One region of the Veillonella sp. 6_1_27 genome, then DNA from elsewhere that is predicted to be linked to it. Evidence: riboswitches for the same ligand, from Rfam matches in the RefSeq annotation. Region 1 holds a riboswitch; each other region holds the start of a gene.
The links. Region 1 has a riboswitch for cobalamin ahead of HMPREF0874_RS08390 (ABC transporter substrate-binding protein). Riboswitches for the same ligand answer to the same signal wherever they lie in the genome.

Region 2: it holds a riboswitch for cobalamin, as region 1 does, so the genes downstream of both, HMPREF0874_RS04870 (methylmalonyl-CoA mutase family protein) here and HMPREF0874_RS08390 (ABC transporter substrate-binding protein) in region 1, are expected to answer to the same signal.
Region 3: it holds a riboswitch for cobalamin, as region 1 does, so the genes downstream of both, nikB (nickel ABC transporter permease) here and HMPREF0874_RS08390 (ABC transporter substrate-binding protein) in region 1, are expected to answer to the same signal.

Annotation. Positions count from the first base shown of each region.
Region 1 covers NZ_GG770217.1:294,755-303,290, forward strand. The annotation lists gene HMPREF0874_RS08370 (metal ABC transporter permease) at 1-33, shown strand, start outside; gene HMPREF0874_RS08375 (ABC transporter ATP-binding protein) at 222-1,001, opposite strand; gene HMPREF0874_RS08380 (iron ABC transporter permease) at 998-2,047, opposite strand; partial or broken gene HMPREF0874_RS10190 (ABC transporter substrate-binding protein) at 2,064-3,237, opposite strand; gene HMPREF0874_RS08390 (ABC transporter substrate-binding protein) at 3,341-4,513, opposite strand; cobalamin riboswitch at 4,715-4,904, opposite strand; gene HMPREF0874_RS08395 (GNAT family N-acetyltransferase) at 5,118-5,606, opposite strand; gene HMPREF0874_RS08400 (GNAT family N-acetyltransferase) at 5,714-6,157, opposite strand; gene HMPREF0874_RS08405 (class I SAM-dependent methyltransferase) at 6,194-7,024, opposite strand; gene HMPREF0874_RS08410 (hypothetical protein) at 7,040-7,342, opposite strand; gene HMPREF0874_RS08415 (hypothetical protein) at 7,345-7,668, opposite strand; gene HMPREF0874_RS08420 (hypothetical protein) at 7,677-8,087, opposite strand; gene HMPREF0874_RS08425 (hypothetical protein) at 8,343-8,536, opposite strand, start outside.
Region 2 covers NZ_GG770216.1:222,964-231,499, forward strand. The annotation lists gene HMPREF0874_RS04860 (DUF3829 domain-containing protein) at 1-88, shown strand, start outside; gene rarD (EamA family transporter RarD) at 182-1,078, opposite strand; cobalamin riboswitch at 1,346-1,522, shown strand; gene HMPREF0874_RS04870 (methylmalonyl-CoA mutase family protein) at 1,812-3,974, shown strand; gene scpA (methylmalonyl-CoA mutase) at 3,979-6,168, shown strand; gene meaB (methylmalonyl Co-A mutase-associated GTPase MeaB) at 6,161-7,414, shown strand; gene HMPREF0874_RS04885 (hypothetical protein) at 7,775-8,032, shown strand; gene HMPREF0874_RS04890 (MotA/TolQ/ExbB proton channel family protein) at 8,334-8,536, shown strand, end outside.
Region 3 covers NZ_GG770216.1:489,592-498,127, forward strand. The annotation lists gene HMPREF0874_RS06015 (transglycosylase domain-containing protein) at 1-757, shown strand, start outside; gene HMPREF0874_RS06020 (argininosuccinate synthase) at 1,010-2,221, shown strand; gene argH (argininosuccinate lyase) at 2,221-3,648, shown strand; gene potE (putrescine-ornithine antiporter) at 4,238-5,569, shown strand; cobalamin riboswitch at 5,973-6,160, shown strand; gene nikB (nickel ABC transporter permease) at 6,305-7,243, shown strand; gene nikC (nickel transporter permease) at 7,243-8,064, shown strand; gene HMPREF0874_RS06045 (ABC transporter substrate-binding protein) at 8,218-8,536, shown strand, end outside.

The sequences.
Region 1 (8,536 bases):
AAGGGTATAGCACAGGTTAAAGAGATTATTTAAATACAATACCACTACTTTTCCCAACAAAAAGAAGCTGAAATCAATGCTGCTCTGCAAAGATTTCAGCTTCTTTTATTATTAACTAATTATTTTACAGCCTATTAATATAACTGGATTCACGTCAATGATTATCTATAATAAATAGTTCCAACACTATAATAAGCTCAACGCAATCATAAAGAATCCTATTAATTAATAATAGCTTCTAATGGAATTACATGAGGTAGCCCATTGTCATCCATATAAATTTTCGTTTTAACACGGTATACATCTTCCATCATGGCTTCTGTAAAGATGTCTTTCGGCGCGCCTTGAGCGTATACTGTACCCTCTTTAAGCACGATGATTTCATCTGCGAACATAGCCGCCAAATCAAGATGATGCAATGTTACGAGCGTTGTAAAATCATTTTCTTGAGTCAGATTTTTAAGCAATGTTAATAAGTCAAATTGCTTGTGCAAATCTAAAGCACTTGTCGGTTCATCAAGAATTAAGATTTTAGGTTCTTTTACAAGGGCTTGCGCCATGAACACAAGTTGGCGTTGACCACCGCTGAGCTCCATGATGCTGCGCGATGCAAAGCGCTGTAAGTTCAACCGTTCCAATACCTCTTGTGTGGCTGCAATATCCTCATCACTTACGCGGAAGGACATGGAGCCCATGCGCCCTAGCATAACAACTTCAAAAACAGATAGATTGACTTTACAGTCATTATCTTGAGACAAATAGCTCACTGTACTACTAAAATCCTTTGTAGAATATTGAGATACAGGTTTACCATTAACGGAAATCTCGCCCTTGCCTTTCAAGATACCCATGATTGTTTTTAAAAGTGTAGATTTACCAGCACCGTTAGTACCAATGAGCGCAGTCAATTTACCTGTTTTAGCAGCAAAATCAACGCCCTTTAAGATTTGTCCGTCTTCCGTAGCGGAATAACCAAAGGTTAGATTATGAACTTCAATCATTTGAAATAGCTCCTTTTCCTAGTTAATACCAACGAGAAGAAGAAAGGTACACCGATGATTGCCGTCACAATACCGATTGGGAACATCGCCCCAGGAACGAGCATCTTACTCGCAATAGATGCGAGAGACAAAATCGCCATGCCACATACTGCAGATAGTGGTAAGAAATAGCGTTGATCCTCACCCACAAGCATACGTGCAATATGTGGCCCTACAATACCGATAAAACCAATGGTGCCAACGAAGGAAACGGCAACGGCTGTAATGATGGAGATGAAAGCAAACACTTTTACCCGTAAGCTTTCAACATTAACACCAAGACCAGAAGCCTTTTCATCGCCTAATTTTAATGCTGTTAAACGCCAAGATTCACGCATCATAAGCGGAAGCATGATTGCTAACACGATAAGAACAATAGAGATGTTCATCCAATTCGCCTTAGCTAAACTCCCCATCGTCCAGAACACGATGTTTTGAAGGGCCTCAGGAGATGCCATATATTGCATCAAGGATTGAAGCGCTTGGAACAAGAACATCATGCCGATACCAGCGAGAATCATCGTTTCAGAGGAAAAATTCTTAATCTTATTGATGGAATAGATAAAGAAACTCGTCAAACTAGCAAATACAAAGGCGCCAAATGGAACCATAAAGACACCTAAAAACTCTAATGCACTAGCGCCTACAACAACCATAAGAGATGCACCGAAGCCAGCCCCTGCGGATATACCAAGTGTATACGGGCTAGATAACGGGTTATCAAGGATAGTCTGCATGCCAGCACCAGCAATGCCCAAGGAAGCACCTACGAGCAATGCCATAATGGCCGTCGGAAGACGAATCGACCAAATGATAACATATGCGTTTTTGGAAACCTCTGCTGGGTCTGTTAATGCGAGCCATACATCACTTAACGTAAGTGATGCAGGACCTACAATAATATCGGTAACAAAGCTTACCGCACAAATGATCAGACCAATGATAATAAACATGAGCTTTTTATAGCTCTGTTTTTTATAATCGTACTGATTGTTAGTATCTGTCACTATACAAAACCCCTTCTTAGTTTAAATGCATAAACCAAACGCCACCGTAAGAGAATGGAAGGAATTTATCATAGAATTCCTTAAGTGTGCCTTCCGGATCTACATCCTTGAATTCCTCAGGATAGAATGTTTTAGCTAAGTATTCGAATACTGCAACGTCATATACTTCACGAGGTAAACCATGGTGAGTAGAGTAAACGTTTTTAGATTGAACGGCTTTCAATTCAGGCCAGCCTTGACGTTCTGTGGTGAAAGCTTTCAATAACTCTTGAGATTTTGCTTCATTTGTATCAAAACCTAAACGCATGGAAGTCGGTTTCTTAGGCCAGTAGGAACCGATAATCATGATGATATCTGGGTTTCTTTCTAAAATAAATTCTGGGTTAACTGGACCGGCCTTTTGAACTACATCTTTTGTAATAAGGTCGCCACCTACTTGCGTTGCTAATGCGCCCCAGGCTACATTTGCACTATACGCAAAACCTAAACCTTCTGGACCTTCGTTACCTGTTTCAATATAAACAGTTGGTTTTGGTTTATTGATTTTGCTAATGCGGTCCATAACTCTTGTTAAACGGTCAGTATAGAACTTGTTGATTTCTGCTGCACGCTCTTCTTTACCCAATGCTTTACCGATAGCTTCAATAAGATTTTTGGTGATTTTCAAGCTTTTCAGCATGGTAATCGATGTAGATAGTTGGGATACCTGCTGCATCGATTTTAGGTTTGTAATCAGATTCGTATTGATCTTTAAAGTATAAAGGCATAAAAATAACATCTGGGTTTAAGGAAATTACTTTTTCCACATCAAATGTTTTGTCATTTACGTTACCGATAAGAGGAATTTGTTCCAATTCTGGAACGTCCGCTTTATAGCGATCCCACATATCTGTACGCAATTTACTCAAATATGGGTCCATACCAACAATAGTCTTAGCTACATCTTTACCTTGCAATGCAGCCATAGTCAAGAACGCACCGCCAGAGGCACTCAATTGAACTACTACGCGTTCTGCCGGTTTTTTCAACGTAACTTTTTGACCCGTTACGTCGGTAATTTCAATTTGTTTGCCAGATTGTGCCGCATCCTTTTTCGTATCTGCTGGACCACCACAAGCTGTCATAATCATGCTCACAACTAGCAGCAGCACCGTGGCAAGATAGGCCATAAACTTCTTTTTCTTAACCATAGAATACCTCGATTCAAAATTCAAAACTCAATACATTCTAATAAACACAATGTACGACAGCATTTATATAGTTTTACTCCATCAACTCCTTCTACACACACTCTTAATTCATATGCATAAACCAGATACCACTATAAGAGTATGGCAAGAATTTGTCATAGAACTCTTTCAGTGTAGCTTCTGGATCTACATCCGCAAACTCTTCAGGATAGAAGGTTTTTGCTAAATATTCAAAGACTGCTGCATCAAATACTTCGCGAGGAAGGCCATGATGCGCGGAATAAACTTGTTTATTTTCAACAGCTTTTAATTCGCTCCAACCTTGACGTTCTGTGGTGAAAGCTTTCAACAACGCTTGAGACGAATCTTCGGTTGCTTCAAAACCTAAACGCATAGAGGTTGGTTTCTTAGGCCAGTAAGAACCCATAATCATGATGATATCTGGATTTTCCTCTAATACAAATTCCGGATTAATAGGAGAGGATTTCTTAACAGCATCCTTGGTGATTACATCACCTCCAGCCATAGTCGCTAAAGCACCCCAAGAGTAGTTACCACTAAAGGAGTTACCAAATTCTTCTGGACCATTCATGCCAACTTCAATGTAAACAGTTGGTTTTGGCTTGTTAATTTTACTAACACGGTCGAGAACTCTTGTCACGCGATCCGTATAGAACTTGCTAATTTCTGCAGCTCGTTCTTCTTTGCCCAAAGCCTTACCGATGGCTTCAATGGATTTTTGATGACTTTCCAATTTTTCTGCATGGTAATCTATATAAATAGTCTGGATACCAGCAGCATCCATTTTTGGTTTTGCATCAGACTCGTACTGATCTTTCAAATCTACAGGAATAAAAATAACATCTGGATTTAATGCCACAACTTGCTCAGCATTAAATGTTTTATCACCGATAGTACCCACTACTGGGATCTTAGCTAATTCAGGCATTTCAGCAGTAAAGTGCTTCCACATATCCGCTCTGTAATCCTGTAAGGATGTATCCATGCCGGCAATAACCTTCGGCGTATCCTTGCCCATAAGTGCAGAAATCGTAAAGAATGGACCACCGGCACCACTCCATTGTAAAACAACTCTCTCTGCTGGCTTTTTCAGTGTTACCGTACGCCCCGTTACGTCTGTGATTTCGATTGGCTTGTTATTTTGCGCCGTATCTTTCTTTGTCTCACTAGGACCTCCACATGCAGAGATGAGCATACTAACAATTAGGAGGAAAACAGTGACTAAATACGCCATAAACTTCTTTTGTTTGAACATAAGTACCTCTCTTCTCTCAACTAAAACTATCACTATAAGTGCACATAAAAAGCCCGTTTCCCCACGAAGAGGAAACGGGCTGTCATCTCAGTTAGACTAACTACCACGCCTAATAAGCTAGCATATAGTATGAGCTTTCAACTATGCATAGCTAGTATAAATTCATCTATATCAATCCCCATCCCTGTCTCTCGCAGGTCAATTGGCAATTGTTAATTAGGCAGTTCTCCTGGCTCCAGTTTAACGTTACTTTGCGCCTTCCCAAAAACTTCAGTGACCGAGAGCATTTCATCCTCTATGCAAAGTACCTCGCTGTTACAGTGGCGTGACCGCTTTGGCTTATACCAAATTCTCTATTAAGTCAATAGACACCTAACCCAATCATATGTGATTTTTTTCATCGTAGCATGAGGGATATACAGTGTCAATAAACATATAGGGGTACAGCTATTCTTGTAAAATCTATACTTTTCAGCAAAAAAGAAGCTAAAACTCAACCACTAAGCGGAGTTTTAGTTTCTCATTAGGACAATCTGTAAAAATATCCGTCAAATTCTATAATTTATTTTTATCTATTAATAACTATATTGCCATAACAAAGGTGCTAAAACTCAACGCGCATCTGATACCATTTAGCACCGCCGTGATCAGACTCAGACTCACCTTCATTTACAAAACCAAACTTGGCATAATAGGGTATCTTTTCTTTCTTACAGGTTAGAATAACACCCTTACGTTTTTCCTCTCTCGCAAGGTCGATAAACGCCCCAATTAACTTACCACCTACACCGCGATTCCTATACTCTGGCAATGTATTTAAGCCAAATATCATCTGCCATGCACCGTTAGGGTTATGCAAAGAAGCATCGCCGAACATCTCATCCGTTAAGATTTCATCATCAGATACGAAGCCATCAATAAAACCAATTGGTGTATCGCCGTCAAAGGCAATTAAAAACTGGCCTGCATAATAGTCTAATCGTTCCTTAAAAGCCTCACGAGGCGCCGCCTCTGCCGGAGGAAAACAAGTTGCTTCTATATGTGTAACTACATCTAAATCTGCAGTTGTCGCTTTTCGTATTAATATATCCATATCCTTCTCCATTGTATCTACATATAGGTTTTAGTATATACCGTTTACATAACAAAGGCTACACGTAACTCTATGTACGTGTAGCCTTTTATTAACAATTTGACCAATTATCTTTTTGTATATTTAGGCACATTACGATATTGCATTGGTAAGGAGTTATCTTTTATCTTAAACCCATGCTTCTCATAGAATGGAGCATTCTTGCTTTCACCAATCATAACATTGATGTACAAATACGATTTGTAAGCGTCTTTCACCATTTCTAGCAAGTGCCCTGCAATACCTTGGCCCCGATAATCAGGATGAACTAGCACATAATTGATGAAGCACACAAGTTCGCTATCATCCATGACGCGAATAAGACCTATTAAACGATCTCCATCCCAAGCAGAAATCACGCGCGAGGAATTCATTAGCGCCTTGTACAATCGGTCGGGATATTTACCTACCACCCAACGAACAGATAAAAACAGTTCTGCTACCTGCTGAGGGGTAAAGTTTCTTTCTTCGGTATAGGTAATCGTCCTATCGCCCTTAACGATACTAATCATGTTGCTGCCTTTTCTAATCCATTTACGAACTACATCTTAGGTGTGTGACACAACTTCCCTAGGATTCCACCAAATTATAGCAGACCGAGAAGAAATCAAACATTTATTGTCCTTAGATTTTGCTATGATTTCTTTTTTGATTTGTTCCTCTGCTGCTGGCGTTAAATCTCCATAGTACTGTTCGTATATGATCTTTCGGCACTCGATTTCATCTTCTACAGTACGTTCACATCTATAATCAATGATGCTTACATTAGGGAATCGCCCTTGTGAAAGCAACATATTGTACAGAATCTGGAATTCTTCTACATCAGATTTACTTGCTGCTCTAGGATTCTTCCAATCGGGAATACCAGCCACAATGGCACAATAGCCTTTTGAGTATTGCTCCATTTGTAAAATTCGAGGCCACACATCAGGAAACATCCAAAGTACTAAAGAAATAGCCACTACATCAAATTGGGAGTCAAGAGATCCATCTTGAGGTAAGTCCTGTACCATTTCTTCAATGATGTTAATATTCTCAACGTTTAATTCTTTGGCATTTTCTTTAAGGACTGCCACCATGCCCTTTGACGGCTCAATAGCAGTAACAGATTTAATATGTTGAGCAAAAGGAATTGTAAAAGAACCAGGACCAGCACCTATGTCTAACATACTAGAATCAGGTGTTAAGACACTACTTAAAGCAGCATACACCTTCCGTCCAAAGTCGTAGTCATTGCTTTTACGCATAAGAGAAAAATCATTGGCCCGCTTGTCCCAATACTCTAATAATGGATTCGCCCGAATCCCTTTCTCACGATCATAATAACTTTGTTTCCACATTTCATTCCAGAACGAAAAATCTGTAACTTGCGGTGCCATACGAAACCTCCTAACTTAGTCTAAATTCCTCATTTCTCGGATAAACTCTTCTGCCTCTTGCAGATTCTTAAGGAACTCAAAATAAATACATTGCTCATGTCCACAATAAGGATTACGGAAATCATAGCCGCTCAACAACAAATACTCTATAATCTTCCACTCTTTGTCATTAGATTTTTTAGGAGCCTTGAACTTCTCGTTCACAAAGTACATTTTACCTTTACAGGTAGGGCAGGTTTTATTTCTGTTAAACAACTCGTAGTTTGTGCCCTCCGACAAGGAGATTCGGCAGTTTACACATACATTTTTATAGCCCAAAGTTATTTACTCCCATACGGTTTATGTTGAAAGATTTCTTTTACAATCCCTTCACCAACAATATTTCCGCCTTCCATAATAAAAAACTCTGCACCTGCTTGTATAGCAGAATAATCTACGGTTTCATATACTGGTAAAGCATTCGCTTGAATCGGTTTATCAAAGATGACATCTTCACCATCAATAAAGTTGATACCAAGATATTCCTCAGTACCTTTTATAACAATATGAGGATAGTACATTCCATTATTTAAATTCGGTGAAGTTCTTCTCTTCTTACTGAAGAACGTAACTGTACAGCTAATAGTAAAATCTAAATCACTCATCTCAGGCCTCATTCAATTACATATACCATATCACCTTTAAAGTATATGTTCATTATACAGTGAACTGGATTCCCCTCGGTCCATAACCAACCCTGGAATACAGCGTGATCCCAATTATAGGTCTCTGTAATGACCTCGAATTCACTTTCACTATAATCCTGTTGATACTGAGATAATTCAATTCTTTTACCTGTGAAAGTATCTAGTATTGTGTTATTAAACACGAGAATTTCAAAAAAATCTATATCACACGTCTCAAATACAACTTGAGCCTTATGAGTTTGTTCAGTACCGTTTTCGTAAGAAAAAATGTAATCAAATGTAAGGATCAAATTATCGTGTGCGTATTCTATTTTCTGTACCCTTGCATCATGAAGGGAATATTTGGAATGATTGCCAAAAGATTTTGTTGTTTTCATAGGACCTCATTACACAATTAACAATACTATAATCTAAAACTCAATTAATTTGAGCCTATTTTATTCATTAATAATACTTTTCATCTACTATTGTATCATGTGTATCATAATGATAAATGATTATTTTTCGATTAATGATTAAATATTAAAATGCAAATAAAAAGCACATGATAAAACGCTTTTACACGTTTATAATCATGTGCTTCATTTTATCAAAGCCTAATAACTTTGACTCATTATAAGCCTAAACATATATTACTTTTTACTTATTTTGCTAATAAATGATGGTATATTGTCATGCCTAAGAACATCACCAAAATGGCTAGTAAGACCTACATCCCCAATTAATTCAATACCAATATTACTATCTTTAATAGCTTTAATTTTAGTCCTCAATTGCTCTAAACCATCTTCTACATAAAACTTTTCATACTTAGCTGGTTTACCTG
Region 2 (8,536 bases), on a different contig from region 1:
ACAAGATAATGACTATAATCGTATGATTGAGGCCTATAACCATTACATTTCTAATCTGAATACGACCAATATGAATGAGTTAGATTAAAATAAGTTAGATTAATACGTCTATATAAAAGAAAGCTGTATCAAATGAGAGTATCATTTGATACAGCTTTTTAGTTGATATATAGGATATACCTTACTTTTTTAGGCTAATGCGTGTTGTAATTTGGCTCGATAAGGAGAATAATACTAAGGCTATCCAGATACAACCGAAGGCGATCATCTGTGGTGTGCCAAAGCTTTCACCAAAGTAGAAGATGGCTAGCAATAAGGCAATGGTAGGGGATACATATTGCAAGAAGCCTAGTAGGTTAAGCGGCAATAGCTGTGCACCATAGGAGAATAGAACCAATGGGACAGATGTAGTTAGACCGCAGGCTATGAGCAACATGGTTGTATACCAGTTTGTGCCGAAATAGGACCACACGGTATTATCGACCATGGTCGTATATAGTAAGGCTAGCGGTGTTAATAGCCAGGCCTCAAAGGCGATGCTCGTAAAGGGAGAGATGAGTAGTTTCTTTTTTACGGCTCCATAGAGGCCGAAGGAAATGGCGAGAATCATCGACACTAATGGCAAGGATCCCACTTGATAGGTGAGTAAGGCGATGCCGATGGTAGCGATGAGGACACTCAGCTTTTTCGGTATGGATAGAACCTCTTTAAATAGGATGACACCTAATACTACATTGAAGAGTGGGTTGATGTAATAGCCAAGGCTCGTATTCATAACTTGATTATTGGCGATGGCCCAAATGTAGGTGAACCAGTTTACACTGATGATGACTGCCGCAATTAACAGTAGGAATAGTTGTGAACGTTGTTCTTTTAGTAATTGAAAGTCCTTTTTGAATTGTTTAAAGTGTAAGCCAAATACAACGATAGCCATGCAAACACCTGACCAGATAATGCGCTGTGCCAGTATATTATACGGTGAAACATGGTTTAATAATGCCCAATATAGAGGGAGTAAGCCCCAAATTATATAACAACTAAGGGCTGTGATTAACCCTTTTTTACTTGTATGCTCCATAATGCCTCCTCGTGATAGTACTTATTATATCACTGTTTCCAGTCTTTGAGGGGATAATAGTGTTTACACCCTATGAGCTTACTTGTGTTTATAGCTAATTTGAGGGAGTTTTTGGTTGATGTCTTATGATAGAGATATCTTGAATTTTAATTTATGCATTTTAGTTATTGCATATGATTTTCAGTTATAACTTTGATTTTGGCACTTATGATTAAATGTTATGTTCATTGACTTTGTGCATATTGTTACACTATATTGGACTTAGAACAACGAATATAGAGAATAGGTGTCGCAAGACTTAATAGAGAAATCGGTATAAGCCGATGCGGTCCCGCCACTGTAAGGATGAGCCTGCTTTCATACATGTCACTGGAGTAATCTGGGAAGGCGAAAGCGAGGTGATGATCCCGAGCCAGGAGAACTGCCTATTTGATAATCACCGTTATGTACCTACGAGCGATAGGAAGGGGATTGGGGTATGCTGGCTACAGTATTTTTTAGTGTACCTTTCAATAAGAAACCTTACGTGTCACTTTAGGTGGCACGTTTTTTATTGCCCTTAGAGTGGATGTTGAGTATAGGAATCAGGTTTTATAGATATTAAACAGATGGACACATTTTGAGGTTGATGTGGTCCAATAAGATAAAGCTCGAGTGATTCATATATCTAACAATTCGCAGGTACGGTGCGCTGTTTCTCGGTATGGTTTCGAGTTGAAAAGGAGGCACATATATGTCTGACAAAAAGACTTCAAAGGATGCTGAACGTGATTTATTAGCACCTGTATCCTTTGATGAGTTTAAGAAACCTACGTATGAACAATGGCAGGCCGAGGTTGAAAAAGCGTTAAAAGGTGGCGACTTCCACAAGAAGATGTTCACTAAAACCTATGAGGGAATTACGTTACAACCAATTTACACGCCTGCATTGCATGGAGAAAAAATTCCAAAGGGTGTATATCCTGGAGCAGGTGAGTTCCTACGTGGCACAAAGGCAAGTGGTTATATTAAAGACTCTTGGGGCGTATCCCAATATGTAGACGAATCCTTTCCTAAGGATGCTAATCATGCAAGTTTATACGAAATTGTAAAAGGCGGCACCATTCACAATATTCGCCTTGATGAAGCAACACGCCATGATCAAGATGTGCAAGTAGGCGCAGCTGTTGGTATCGGCGGTACATCTCTGTCTACTATGGATGATTGTAGACAATTGATTGAGCGCTTTAATTTAAAGGAAAATCCTTTATATATTGAAACAGGTGCTTCTGCAGCTATCTTGCTCGGTATGTTAGCCGCTACGGTGAAAGGATCTAAAAAACAAACCTCTGACTTGAAAGGTCTCGTTGGTGCAGACCCTATTGGTGTTTGGGCTAAAGATGGTACATTGCATATGTCTTTAGATACAGCCTTTGATGAAATGGCACATACTGTTGTATGGGCTAAAGAGCAAGCTCCAGAGCTTAAAACTGTACTCGTATCTGGTGATGTATACGCTAATGGTGGCGCGAACGATGTACAAGAGGTTGCGTATGCATTGGCAACAGCAGTTTGCTATGTGCGTCAATTAGCACAACGTAACATCGATATTCACACTATTGCTAACAGCATGATGTTTACATTCTCCTTGGGTGCAAACTTCTTCATGGAAATTGCTAAATTACGTGCATTACGTGTGCTTTGGGCGCGCATCATGGAAGCGTTCGGTGCCGAAGAAGCTGACCGTGCTGTTCATGTACACGGCAGAACATCGGCTTTCACAAAAACTGTATACGACCCATATGTAAACTTGTTGCGCAATACAACACAAGCATTCTCTGGCGTTGTAGGCGGTTTGAATAGCCTTGAAGTATCCCCATTTGACCAACCAATTCGCAAAGCTGACGATTTCTCTCGCCGTATTGCCCGTAATATTCAAGTTATGTTGCAAACTGAATTCGAGTTGCGTCAACCAGTGGACCCTGTAGGTGGCTCTTGGTATGTGGAAACATTGGCAGCTGAATTATGCGAAAAAATTTGGGCTGAATTCCAAACTATTGAGGCTAAAGGTGGTATAATAGCAGCCTTGAAAGAAGGCTATCCACAAGCTCAAGTTAAAGCAGTTCTTGATGAACGCTTCAAAAACCTTGCATTCCGCAAAGATGTGGCTGTAGGTAACAACATGTATGCGAATATGACTGAAGAATTGCTTGATCCAAAACCAGAAAATCAAGAAACATTGCGTCAAAAACGGGTTGCTCAAATCGAAGAGTACTTGGCGAGTGCGGAGCCAGATGCGGTTGTGAAAGCACAGGCTACCCTAGAAGCAGGTACGACAGAGCCAGGCGCTTTGATTGGCCTTATTGAACTCGGTGCATTACAAAAATTAACAATACGTCAAATCCGCAAGGCTTTAGATGCTGGCGATATTGCTTCCGAAACGATTGAATCCATTGCAGCTCATCGCTGGACTGAACAGTTTGAAGCACTTCGCATGCGCACTGAGAATTATAAACAACGTACGAAAGATAATGTGAAGGTATTCTTGGCTAACATGGGGCCAATCCCTCAACATAAACCTCGTGCGGACTTCTCCACAGGCTTCTTCGAAGTAGGGGCTTTTGAAGTTATCAAAAATGATGGCCATGAAACAACGGCTGATGCGGCGAAGGCTGCTCGTGAAAGTGGTGCTGATGTAGTTGTTATCTGTTCTACAGATGATACCTATCCAGAATTGGTACCACCACTCGCTAAGGAATTGAAAGAAACTATGCCGCATGTAACGGTTATTTTAGCAGGGGCACCTCCTAAGGACTTAGAACCTGTATACCGTGAAGCTGGCGTAGACGACTTCATTTCTGTTCGTGCAAATTGTTACGAAATCTTGAATACGTTACAAGATAAGAAAGGGATGTGAGCTCATGTTTAAAAATCCAGACTTCTCCTCTCTTGGCTTGGGATCTCAGACAGCAACATCTCGCGATGCATGGCTTGCTGAACTTCAAAAAGAAACAGGAAAAAGCTTTGAAGATTTATATAATACAACAATGGAGCAAATCCAACTAAAGCCTCTCTATACAGAGATGGATTATGAAGGGATGACACACCTTGACTATATGGCTGGTGTACCTCCATTCTTGCGTGGACCTTATTCCACAATGTATGTTACTCGTCCTTGGACAGTACGTCAGTACGCTGGTTTCTCCACAGCGGAAGAATCCAATGCGTTCTATCGTCGTAACTTGGCAGCGGGCCAAAAAGGCTTGTCTATCGCCTTTGACCTTGCTACTCACCGTGGTTATGATTCCGATCATCCTCGTGTAGTAGGTGATGTTGGTAAAGCGGGTGTTGCGGTAGACTCCATCCTCGACATGGAAATTCTATTCTCTGGTATCCCTCTTGATCAAATGTCCGTATCCATGACAATGAACGGCGCCGTATTGCCAGTAATGGCGTTCTACATCTTGGCTGGTGAAGAACAAGGCGTAGATAAAAAGGTTATGGCTGGTACAATCCAAAATGATATCTTGAAAGAGTTCATGGTACGTAATACCTATATTTACCCTCCAGCTACATCTATGCGTATTATCGGTGATATCTTTGCGTATACATCCCAGTACATGCCTAAATTCAACAGTATTTCCATTTCTGGTTACCATATGCAAGAAGCGGGCGCTACTGCAGATATCGAATTAGGTTACACATTGGCCGATGGTCTCGAATATATCCGTACCGGTGTTAATGCAGGCCTTCACGTTGACCAGTTCGCACCACGGTTGTCCTTCTTCTGGGCAATCGGTAAAAACTACTTCATGGAAGTGGCAAAAATGCGTGCGGCTCGTATGTTGTGGGCTAAGATTATCAATAGCTTCGGCTCTGAAAATCCTAAATCCATGGCACTCCGTACACATAGCCAAACATCTGGTTGGTCTCTTACAGAACAAGATCCATTCAACAACGTGGCTCGTACATGTATGGAAGCGATGGGTGCTGCGTTAGGTCATACGCAATCTCTACATACCAATGCGCTTGACGAAGCCATTGCGTTGCCTACGGACTTCTCTGCACGTATTGCGCGTAATACTCAGCTTTACATCCAAGATGAAACTAAGGTATGTAAGGTTATCGATCCATGGGGCGGTTCCTACTATGTAGAAGCGTTGACAGACGAATTGATTCGTCGCGCTTGGGGTCATATCCAAGAAATCGAATCCCTTGGCGGTATGGCGAAAGCTATCGATACAGGGCTTCCTAAGATGCGTATTGAAGAAGCTGCTGCACGTCGCCAAGCTCGTATCGACTCTGGTCGTGAAGCGATTATTGGTATCAATAAATATCGTCTAGATAAAGAAGATCCATTGGATATCCTCGACGTAGATAACACAGCTGTACGGGAAGCGCAAATTCGTCGTCTCGAACAATTGCGTGCTAACCGGGATGAAGAAAAGGTTCAATCCTGTCTTGAAGCGATCACAAAGGCTACAGAATCGGGTGAAGGCAACTTACTTGCTCTTGCACTTGAAGCGGCTCGTGCTCGTGCATCCTTGGGTGAAATTTCCTTTGCTGTTGAAAAGGTATGCGGTCGTCATAAAGCGGTTATTCGCTCTATTTCCGGTGTATACTCCAGCGAATTTGAAGATGACGATGTAATCAAAGAAGTACGCCAAATGGCAGATAACTTTGAAGAACTCGAAGGTCGTCGTCCTCGTATCATGATTGCGAAGATGGGCCAAGACGGTCATGACCGTGGTGCCAAAGTTATCGCTACATCCTTCGCGGATATGGGCTTTGACGTGGATATCGGACCTTTGTTCCAAACTCCAGAAGAAACAGCACAAGATGCGGTGGATAATGACGTTCATATTGTCGGATTTAGTTCTCTTGCGGCGGGGCATAAGACATTATTGCCTCAACTTGTAGAGGAACTCAACAAGCGGGGCCGTGGAGATATTTTAGTTGCCATCGGCGGCGTAATCCCTGCTCAGGACTATGAATTCCTACGCGAACATGGCGCAGTGGCTATCTTTGGCCCTGGTACAGTTTTGCCAGTAGCGGCGAAAAAATTACTAGAAACATTGACTAGTCACGTTCAAGACGAGTCTCATGACTGATAACAAACGGCCTACTCCGGATGAATTGCGCAATACACAGGACGCAACTTTCACCACTGGTGAAGGCAAAGCCCCTGAATTAGGTGTAAAAAACGCAAGCACCGAGGGTAGTACCTATCGTCCCGACTGGGTGCCAGAAGAAGCGAAGAAAGATGACACTTACGCGTGTCACGTAATGAAAGGCGTCAAGGAAATGCATGACGGCCTCTTATCTAGCTCTGCTCATCTGGCTCCAGCGGTACGTCCCGTACAGCGGCGAAAGAAATTAACTGTCGCTGATTATGTACGCGGTATCGAGCAGGGGGACCGCGTTATACTTTCACGGGCTATCACATTAGTAGAAAGTAATAATAAGGACCATTTCAAACTAGCTCAACAGGTGTTGCAAGCCGTATTGCCTCGCACGGGCAAGGCATTGCGCATCGGTATTACTGGTGTGCCTGGGGCTGGTAAAAGTACGTTTATTGAAGCCTTCGGTAACATGCTCATTGAAGCGGGTTACAAGGTTGCCGTACTGGCTGTAGACCCTACGAGCCAAGTCACAAAAGGCAGTATCTTGGGTGATAAAACGCGGATGGAAACGTTGACGAAACACCCAGAGGCTTATATTCGTCCATCGCCAGCTGGTGGTACACTAGGCGGTGTGGCTCGTAAAAGTAGAGAAACTATGCTACTTTGTGAGGCTGCTGGGTACGATATTATTCTCGTTGAAACCGTTGGGGTTGGGCAAAGCGAAGTTACCGTGCGTTCCATGGTAGACTTCTTTATGCTCATCGTTTTAACGGGGGCAGGCGATGAATTGCAAGGCATCAAAAAAGGCGTTATGGAACTTGCTGATGCTATTGTGGTCAACAAGGCTGATGGAGATAATCTCAAACGAGCACTCATTGCTCGTAGTGATTACGATCGGATGTTACATTATATCCGTCCAGCTACGGAAAAATGGAAGACTCAAGCCTATACATGTTCAGCTGTTACAAAGGATGGCCTCGATGAATTGTGGGATGTTATCCAAGAGTTTACTGAACAAGGCAAAGAAAATGGGGTCTTCTTAAAACGTCGTCAAGAACAATCCCTCCGTTGGGTACGCGATATGATTGACGAACACTTGCACAACCTATTCTTTAACAATGTAGTCATTCAAGGTCGCATGGGCGAAGTCGAAGCCGCTGTCTTAGACGGTGAAATGAGCGAATCTCAAGCCGTTGAAGAACTTATTGGCGTTTTCGATAAGTCTTTACAATAAGTAGATCGGTAAATACATATTGTATTATTAAATATAATCGTATTGCTAAATATATATTAGATAAGCCGGCATAACTTATCTTAATACGCACTCCACTAGCAATCGTATGCATTTCGATATAACTACAGATGTATTTGTAAAAGGCATAGTATCAATGTTCACTGTTGGATTTGGACCAATAGTAGTTGCATACTATGCCTTTTTCTATGTCATAATAACTAATTGCGACTAATTATTTGCTATTAATTGTCTAATAAAAGATGATTAATATATAAGTTCATCTTTTTAAAATGCAAAAATCAGTGTATAATTAAGTTATATTATTTATTAATCGTTTAATGTTACGAGAGGGGCATTCAAATGAACAAAAAATTATTATTACCTGTAGGTGTAGTCGTTCTAATTATTGGTATTGCGATTCTATTATTAAATCCAGATCCAGGGGCGGCTAATTTGGAAATTGCGAGAAATGCTACAAATGCTCAAGCGGCAGCAAAGGCGATTTCTGAGAATAACCAATCTTACACATTGTGGTATTCTATTGGTATGTTCTGTAGCGGTTTAGGCATTGCACTGTCAGTAGGTGGCTTCATTGTAGGCTTTATTAAAAAAGACTAATCTATTTAGGAACGTATCAAAGGCTGTACTAGAATGTATATCATTTCTAGTGCAGCCTTTTTGTATTTTAATTTTAGGGTTATAGGACAAAACGTGTTGGTTTTGCCCTATAACCCTAATTTTATCCTGTGGACTTTAGCTAGCTTATGTCTATCTAGCGAATTAGTCTATATTTATCTTGCAAGTCATCCTATATCTATTTATGTTGTGGTTTTACGCTCTATATCTGTTTTCGGTGGGATAAAACGTGGTATAATTAACCCGGATAGAGCCTAAAAGTATGTGGCTTTTGGAGGTTAGTATGAGTAGTATAGCGCATTTATTTGTAGCTGGTGGATTTGTTATGTATCCGCTGGTGATTTTTTTACTGTTTACCTTGATGATTGGCATTGAACGTATCTTTCTATATCGCAAGTTTACAAAGGATTTGCGCCGTTTTAATAAGGTCTTAGAGAAGAATCAATCTTGGATTATGTTACCAAGTGTTTTGGAACGGGATACAGA
Region 3 (8,536 bases), on a different contig from region 1:
GATTTTGGCTATGTTTATATATGACGGATACCATAGCTTTCAAGGGACAAATCGTGAGAGTAAAGCTCATACAATTGTTGAAAAACAAATAGAACAAAGTGAAGACACGCTCAGTCGTACGGATCGAATTATACGACTGTTTACATTTAGAGATAAAGTACAGATAGCTCTTAATCAACGTGTTTCAAAAGAGCATTGGGTGAAAGGGGATGTTATTCCTGAGTACACAAAAAATGCACTAATCGCTATTGAAGATAAGCGGTATTATAAACATGGAGCTATTGATGTACTCGGTATTATTCGCGCCTTGTACACAAACACTATAGCAGGTGAAACGCTAGAAGGCGGTAGTACTATTACACAACAACTTGTAAAAAATCTGTTCCTTTCCTCGAAGCGTATCATGAGTCGTAAGGTGGAAGAGGCGATTCTTGCTAGTGAAATGGAACATTACTACTCTAAGGAAGAAATTCTCACTATGTATTTGAATACCGTATATTATGGTCATAACTATTACGGTATCTACGAAGCTGCTCACGGCTACTTTGGAACAAGCCCAAGCCGATTAACATTGGGGCAAAGTGCTTTGCTAGCAGCATTACCCAATGCACCGTCCTATTTAGATCCTTATACGAACTATGAAGGTGCAAAGGCTCGACAAAAGCTGGTGCTCGAACAAATGGTAGACCAAGGCATGATTACACAAGCCGAAGCAGACTATGCGTACGAACAAGACTTGGAGCTTGTGGAAGAATAAGTTAATATATTTAATAAGCTATATCTGGTGTTTGATTGCTAGATATAGCTTTTTTGTTAGTTCGGAAACGAAATATATTATTAAAGTGAATAAAAATAATGCTTGCATTTATAATTATACAGGTGTATACTATTTTTTGTCAGAAGGAGAAAATGCTTGTTGGTAATAGAAGATACCACGGTGCTTTCACAATTATCTGATATTGTATTGATTATATGAGTCTAAATAGATAGTGGTTTATGAGGTGTTATCATGGGTAAAGCAAATAAAGTAGTACTCGCATATTCTGGTGGCTTAGATACTTCTGTTATCATTCCTTGGTTAAAAGAAAATTATGGCGCTGAAGTTATTGCTGTGTGTGTAGACTTGGGCCAACCTGAGGATTATGATGCAGTTGAGAAAAAAGCAATCAAATCTGGCGCATCTAAAGCGTACATCGTTGACGCTAAGGAAGAGTTTGTAAAAGATTATGTATGGCCTACAGTAAAAGCTGGTGCGATCTACGAAGGTAAATATTTATTAGGTACATCCTTTGCTAGACCTTTAATCGGTAAAATCCTTGTAGATATTGCAAAAAAAGAAGGCGCTGATGCAATCGCTCATGGTGCGACTGGTAAAGGTAATGACCAAGTTCGTTTTGAGTTGACTATCAAAGCATTAGCTCCTAACATGAAAATCATTGCTCCTTGGAGAGAATGGGATTTGAAATCTAGAACAGATTGCATGGAATATGCTGCTAAACACGATATTCCAGTTGTAGCTACAAAATCTCATCCATATTCTATGGACCAAAACGTATGGCATTTGTCCCATGAAGGCGGCGAACTTGAAAATCCAGCAAATGCTCCTAAAGATGATGTGTACTTGGTAACACATACACCAGAACAAGCTCCAGATGAAGCTGGTTATGTAACTGTATCCTTTAAAGAAGGTGTACCTGTAGCCGTAGATGGTCAAGAAGGCACCCCATTACAAATATTAGAAAAACTCAATGAAATCGGCGCACATTATGGTGTGGGCGTTGTAGATATCGTTGAAAATAGATTGGTAGGTATGAAATCCCGTGGTGTTTATGAAAACCCGGGTGGCTCCATCATCATGTATGCTCACAGAGAACTTGAATACCTTTGCTTAGATAGAGCTACATACCACTACAAAGAACTCATTGCTAACAAATACGCTGAACTCGTATATGATGGCATGTGGTTTGCGCCATTGATGAACGCATTACAAGCGTTTGTTGATGAAACTCAAAAAACTGTAACCGGTGAAGTAAAACTTAAATTGTACAAAGGCAATATCATTTCTGCGGGCAGCACTTCCCCATATTCCTTGTACAGCGAAGATTTCGTAACATTTGAAGAAGATGATGTATACGATCAATCTGATGCAGAAGGTTTCATCAACTTGTTTGGTTTACCTCTCAAAATTAATGCATTGATGAAAGAGAAAGCAGGTAAATAATGGCTAAATTGTGGGGCGGGCGTTTCATAAAAGGCACTGATAAAGCGGTAGAGGATTTTACATCCTCTATCGCTTTTGATGCGCGGATGTACGCCGAAGATATTGCAGGTAGCAAGGCACATGCGACAATGCTGGCAAAACAAAATATTATCTCCGACGCAGATCGAGATGCTATTTTAGCAGGTTTAACAAAAATTAAAGGGCAAATCGATAAAGGGGAATTCCCATTTTCTATAGCTCTTGAAGATATTCATATGAATATTGAAAAGCGTTTAACTGATGACATCGGTGAAGCAGGTGGTCGTTTGCATACAGGTCGTAGCCGTAATGACCAATGCGCAGTAGACTTGCACATGTACGTGCGTAAAGCTGTTGTGGAAATGGGTGAACTCATCGTAGATATGCAGAAGGCTCTCATCGAAACAGCTGAAAAGTATAGTGATGTTATCATGCCTGGCTATACGCATTTACAACGGGCTCAACCTGTATTGTTTGGGCATCATATGATGGCCTATTTCTCTATGTTGGAACGCGATTTTGATCGTTTGTTGATGGTATTCAAACATGCTGACATCATGCCACTTGGGGCCGGCGCATTAGCTGGTTCTACATACGGCATTGATCAAACATATACGCAAAAGCTTTTGGGCTTTTCTCGTATTTACGAAAATAGTATGGACGCCGTATCTGACCGTGACTACGTAGTTGAATTCTTGTCCTTTGCATCTCTAGTGATGATGCACTTGAGTCGTCTTAGTGAAGAATTGATCTTATGGTCTACCAACGAGTTTAATTTTATTGAACTTGATGATGCTCACTGCACGGGCTCTAGTATTATGCCGCAAAAGAAAAATCCTGACGTTTGCGAGCTGGTTCGTGGTAAAACAGGCCGTACCTATGGTCATTTGTTAGGCCTTTTAACAACTTTGAAAGGCCTGCCTCTTACATACAACAAGGATATGCAAGAGGATAAAGAAGGTATCTTCGATGCTATTGATACAGTACACTTCGCATTGTCCATTAATGCGGCTATGATTCGTGGTATGAAGGTCAATGGGGCTCATATGAAAGCAGTCCTTGATGACGACTTCTCTAATGCTACGGATATGGCAGATTATCTTGCGAAGAAAGGTGTCCCATTCCGTGAAGCCCATGAAATTGTAGGTAATGCAGTGCATCATTGCATCGAAAAAGGCTGTGTACTCCTTGATCTATCCGTAGAGGACTTCAAAGCTATTTCCAACCATTTTGATGCAGATATTCTTGACGCTATCTCCATCGAAGCTTGCGTTGCAGGTCGTAATAACTATTCTGGTACGGCTCCAGAATGTGTGGAACGACAACGTAATAATGGTAAAATTATTATCGCTGCTGAGGAAAAGCAAATTGCTGAATGGAAAGAAATCGTTGAATCTGTAGAAGAGTAGAGCTTAGTGCGGAATAAGCAGTAGATAAAAATAAAGAATAGTTATCAATAAAATCTGGAAAAATAAGATTGATATACATATAAGGATTTCATTAAGGGTCTAATATTGCCCATTATACTTATATGTATATCGATTTTTTATTTAAAAGCTAGACGATACCTATAAAGCCCAAAATTCTAATTGATAATCCACTATTAAAATGATGTATTTACATGTACATGTATAGTGGACTGTGAGAGAATAATAGTCTTGTACTAGGACACTATAACCGTGATAGATAGGAAAAATTACATCTATACACAGAATAAAATGGGGTAAAAATATACTTTGCCACGATTAAAATGAGTTCTGTTCGATTTTGATGATAAATTACCTATGATTTATTCAATTCGTGTAATATGCCTTGTCCGCCAATAAAGTACTTTTATTTTGGTTTCATAGGTGTTATTATTTAACTCGTAATAAGAATAAAAACGGTAAATTCACATTCAAGCCCATCACAGCACGAACTGAATTTACTTAGCGGTATATATATTTTAAGTGAATTATGGACGAGAAAAAATTCACCTTAGTGAAAGGGGATTGATACATGAAAACCACCGCTAAAAAAATGTCTGTATTCCAGCTAACCACAATGGTAGCAGCCAATATGCTAGGAGCTGGGATCATTATGTTACCAACTAATTTGGCTCAAGTTGGTACTATTTCAGTTTTATCTTGGCTCGTGACAGCTGTGGGTGCGCTTTTACTAGCGTATATTTTTGCTCAAGCGGGTATGTTCTCCCAAAAACAAGGGGGCATGGGCGGTTATGCAGAACATCGCTTCGGTAAAACTGGACATTTTATGGCGAGCTATGCTTACAGCATATCTCTCATCATTGCTAATATCGCCATCGCGGTATCTGCCGTAGGTTATGGCGCAGCTTTCTTTGGTGTTGACCTCAATGCGACACAAACAAGTCAGGTAACAATTGTGCTCTTGTGGTTTGCAGCGATTCTAAACTTCAGAGGGAATCGTTTCACAGGTCGACTCAGCAATATGACTATTTGGGGCTCTATTGTTCCGGTTTTATTAATCGGTACAATCGGCTGGTATTGGTTTGATCCATCTATTTATTGGGCGGCATGGAACCCAAATGATCTTCCGCTTTATGATGCGGTAAAGCAATCTATTTCCCTAACTTTATGGGGCTTCCTAGGATTTGAGTCCGCAGCGGCTAATGCTGATGCTGTTGAGAATCCAAAGAAAAACGTACCTATCGCAACTGTGGCGGGTACATTAGCAGTGGCAGTGGTTTATATCTTGTCCACAAACGTTATGGCAGGTATTGTGCCTAACGTTGATTTATTAAATTCTAATGCACCATTCGGTTTGACATTCGTATACATGTTCAATGATACAATTGCAAACATCGTTATGGCTGCTATGGTTATTTCTTGCTTTGGCGCTTTGCTTTGCTGGCAATTCACATTGTCTCGCGTCTTCAAAAGTGCAGCAGAACATGGTTACTTCCCTAAAATATTCGCTCGTGTAAATAGCAAAGATGCTCCTGTTCGTGGTGTATTGATTTTACTCGCTGTTGAAACATTACTTACTTTATTCACTGCAAGCGAATCCTTGCGTGAGCAATTTGAAATCTTAGTAAACTTAGCGGTTGTAACTAACGTAGTACCGTATGTATTGTGCATTTTGGCAGTACCTACAATGATGCGTATGGCTGGCGTAGCTGAAAGTCGTATTAAACGCTCTAATTACTTGTTCGGTATAGGCGTTCTTTATTGTCTATATGCAATCTACGCATGTGGTTTTGATGCTATGGTAGGTAGCGCAGTGGCAGTAAGCATAGGTTTGGTGATTTATGTTTTGCGTAAAGCGTGGGATACACGCAGAGCACACCGCTTACAACAAAGTATTGATTAACTGAATACATCTCGTCTTATTAGAGGCTATTACTTGGTAATAGCCTCTTTTTTATCATAATCATGCATTAGACTCATAATTAATGCGAGCTAGATATGAAAAAACATGAAGAGTATAATTATTAATCAAATTTTTGCTGTGTATAAAAAGATTTTATAATAAAGTTTTTACATTGCTTTATTATTAATAAAATTAATATATATACTGTCATATACAGTAAATATAATAAAAAATTATTTATATAAGTTAATTTATATAATTTTATGCAGGATTGTGAATTTAATCATTAATCAATATTTTTTATCAGTATAAAAATTATATTGAAAATATGCGAAATACATATACCCATAAGGGGTATATGTATTGTAAATAGAGTGTTAATATAGTATATTTATAATCGATAAAAATGAATGAACTAGTGAGTGTCGGTATTTACCGAGCGTAAAAGAGGAAAATGGGTGAAAAACCCATACTATGTAAATAGCTGTAATGAGGAGCAAGGTTTCATTATAGGGTCACTGGGAAACTGGGAAGGCCGAAATATTGCGATGAATCAGAGTCAGAAAGCCTGCTCTAAAGGCATGGTATGCATATGCTGTGCTTAATTTGGGTTAGTCGGGCGACTAACCTTTTTTCGTTCCCTAGCCTTTAAGCTTCATCGCTATATAAAAAAGCTAGTACCATTAGTTTGTCATTTGAATTGTTGTTAGTGTTTAGAGAGTTTAGGAGGCGCCTATGGGCAAACGCTTTGTCAAACAATTGGGGCAATTTATTGTTACCTTGTTTGGCATCACATTTTTGACATTTTGTCTCACCTATTTAGCACCAGGTGACCCAGTAACGATGTTACTTGAAACGGCAGATACTATCGTATCTCAGGAGCTTATCGATGAAACTCGGGCTCAGCTTGGGTTAGATAAACCATTTGTAGTACAGTATGCAAACTGGGTCGTCAATGCCGCACAAGGTGATTTAGGGATGAGTTATTCTGCTAAAAAACCAGTAGTAGATCGTATGTTGGAGGCTTTACCAGGTACATTAATGTTAGCGGGTACGGCTTTAGTATTTACGCTGCTCTATGCATTGCCTGCAGGTATTATAAGCGCCTTAAATCGTAACAAATGGGTTGATTATGTGTTGAGATTTCTATCCTTCGTAGGCGTATCTATGCCTACGTTCTGGTTAGGTCTTGTACTGATTTACATCTTCGGTCTTAAATTGGGCCTTGTACCGATTGCATCCTCTCGAGTGACTGCGTCTGGTGTTATTTTGCCCGCTATTACTTTGGCAGTTGTTGTTGGGTCTAAATACATGCGTCAAGTGCGGCTCGTTATCCTTGAGGAAATGCAAAAGGATTATGTTATTGGCGCTCGTGCTCGCGGTGTTAGTGAGATAAAAATTTTATTCGGTCATATTTTACCTAATGCGGTGTTACCACTCATCACTATTCTTGGTGTTGTTATTGGTTGGTTACTAGGTGGTGTGGCAGTCGTAGAAATGGTATTCTCTTGGCCGGGACTTGGGAATATGGCAATTTATGCTATTACTATGCGCGATTATCCATTGATTGAAGGTTTTGTGTTGTGGGTTGCTTTAGCATATATGTGTATTAACGCATTGGTTGATGCATCATATATCTTATTAGACCCTAGATTGAAAAGGGAGAGAGCATAATGGCAGAATTTATTCAAAAACATAAATTGTTCTCTTTCTATAGTGGGTTGATGATTATCATTGTTCTCATCGCTATCTTTGCACCCTGGCTTGCACCGGGCGATGCTTTCACCTCAAATATAAGTCAGGCATTGCAAGCACCAAGCAGCCAACATTGGTTTGGTACAGATAAATTAGGACGTGATGTATTATCTCGTATCATTTATGGTACTCAATTATCCTTGTTCATGGGCGTATCCATCGTCGTTATCATGGTGAGCATTGGTACTATCATCGGTGCTATAGCAGGCTATTTTGGCGGTAAAGTTGAAATGGTTCTTATGCGTTTAGCAGACATCATGTTATCATTCCCTGGTATCGTATTGGCTATTGCTATTGCTGGTATTCTAGGTGGTAGCATTGTAAATACGATTTTAGCCTTATCTGTTGTAGGTTGGGCAAAATATGCTCGTATTGTACGTTCTATGACGCTCAAGGTGCGCGGTGAGGAATATGTAACGGCTGCTGTTATGATGGGCGCATCTACGACGGCCATCATCAGACGTCATATCATTCCTAATATTATGCCTCTCGTTATTACAACAGGTGCATTAGATATCGGGGCTATCATGATTGAGGTAGCAGGTTTATCCTTCCTTGGCTTTGGTGCTCAGCCACCGACTCCAGAATGGGGTCTTATGCTTAACGAGGGTCGCCAGTACTTGCAAACGAGTCCATGGCTCATGGCATTCCCTGGTATGTCCATCCTTATCGTGGTTGCTATTTTTAATCTTTGGTCTGACTCCTTACGAGATGTAGTGGATCCAAAAAATCAAGGATAAAATTGTTTTTACCTTCATAAATTTGAATCTTTATCTAGTGAAAGTTTCATTATGATTGGTAAGAAATTATGGTTTTTCCATCACAACTATTTTAGATAGTGATGATGTTAAATGTTTTTATGTTTTACATGTAGTTGTAAAAGGAGATTTTAAATGAAAAAATCTTGGAAAAAGGCCCTATTAGCAGGTCTTAGTATTGTAATGATGGGTTCCTTCATAGCTGGTTGTGGGTCTGATAATAATGGTGCTGCTAACAAAGATGTATTAAAAGTAGGCGTTACTAACTTCGCATCCACATTAGAACCTACAGAAAACTTCTTCGCATGGGTTGTAATGCGCTATGGTGTAGGTGAAACATTGGCTAAGTTTGACGAACAAATGAAACCTCAACCATGGATTGCATCTAAATGGGAAGTATCCCCAGACCATAAAACGTGGACTTTCACAATCAATGATAAGGTGAAATTCTCCA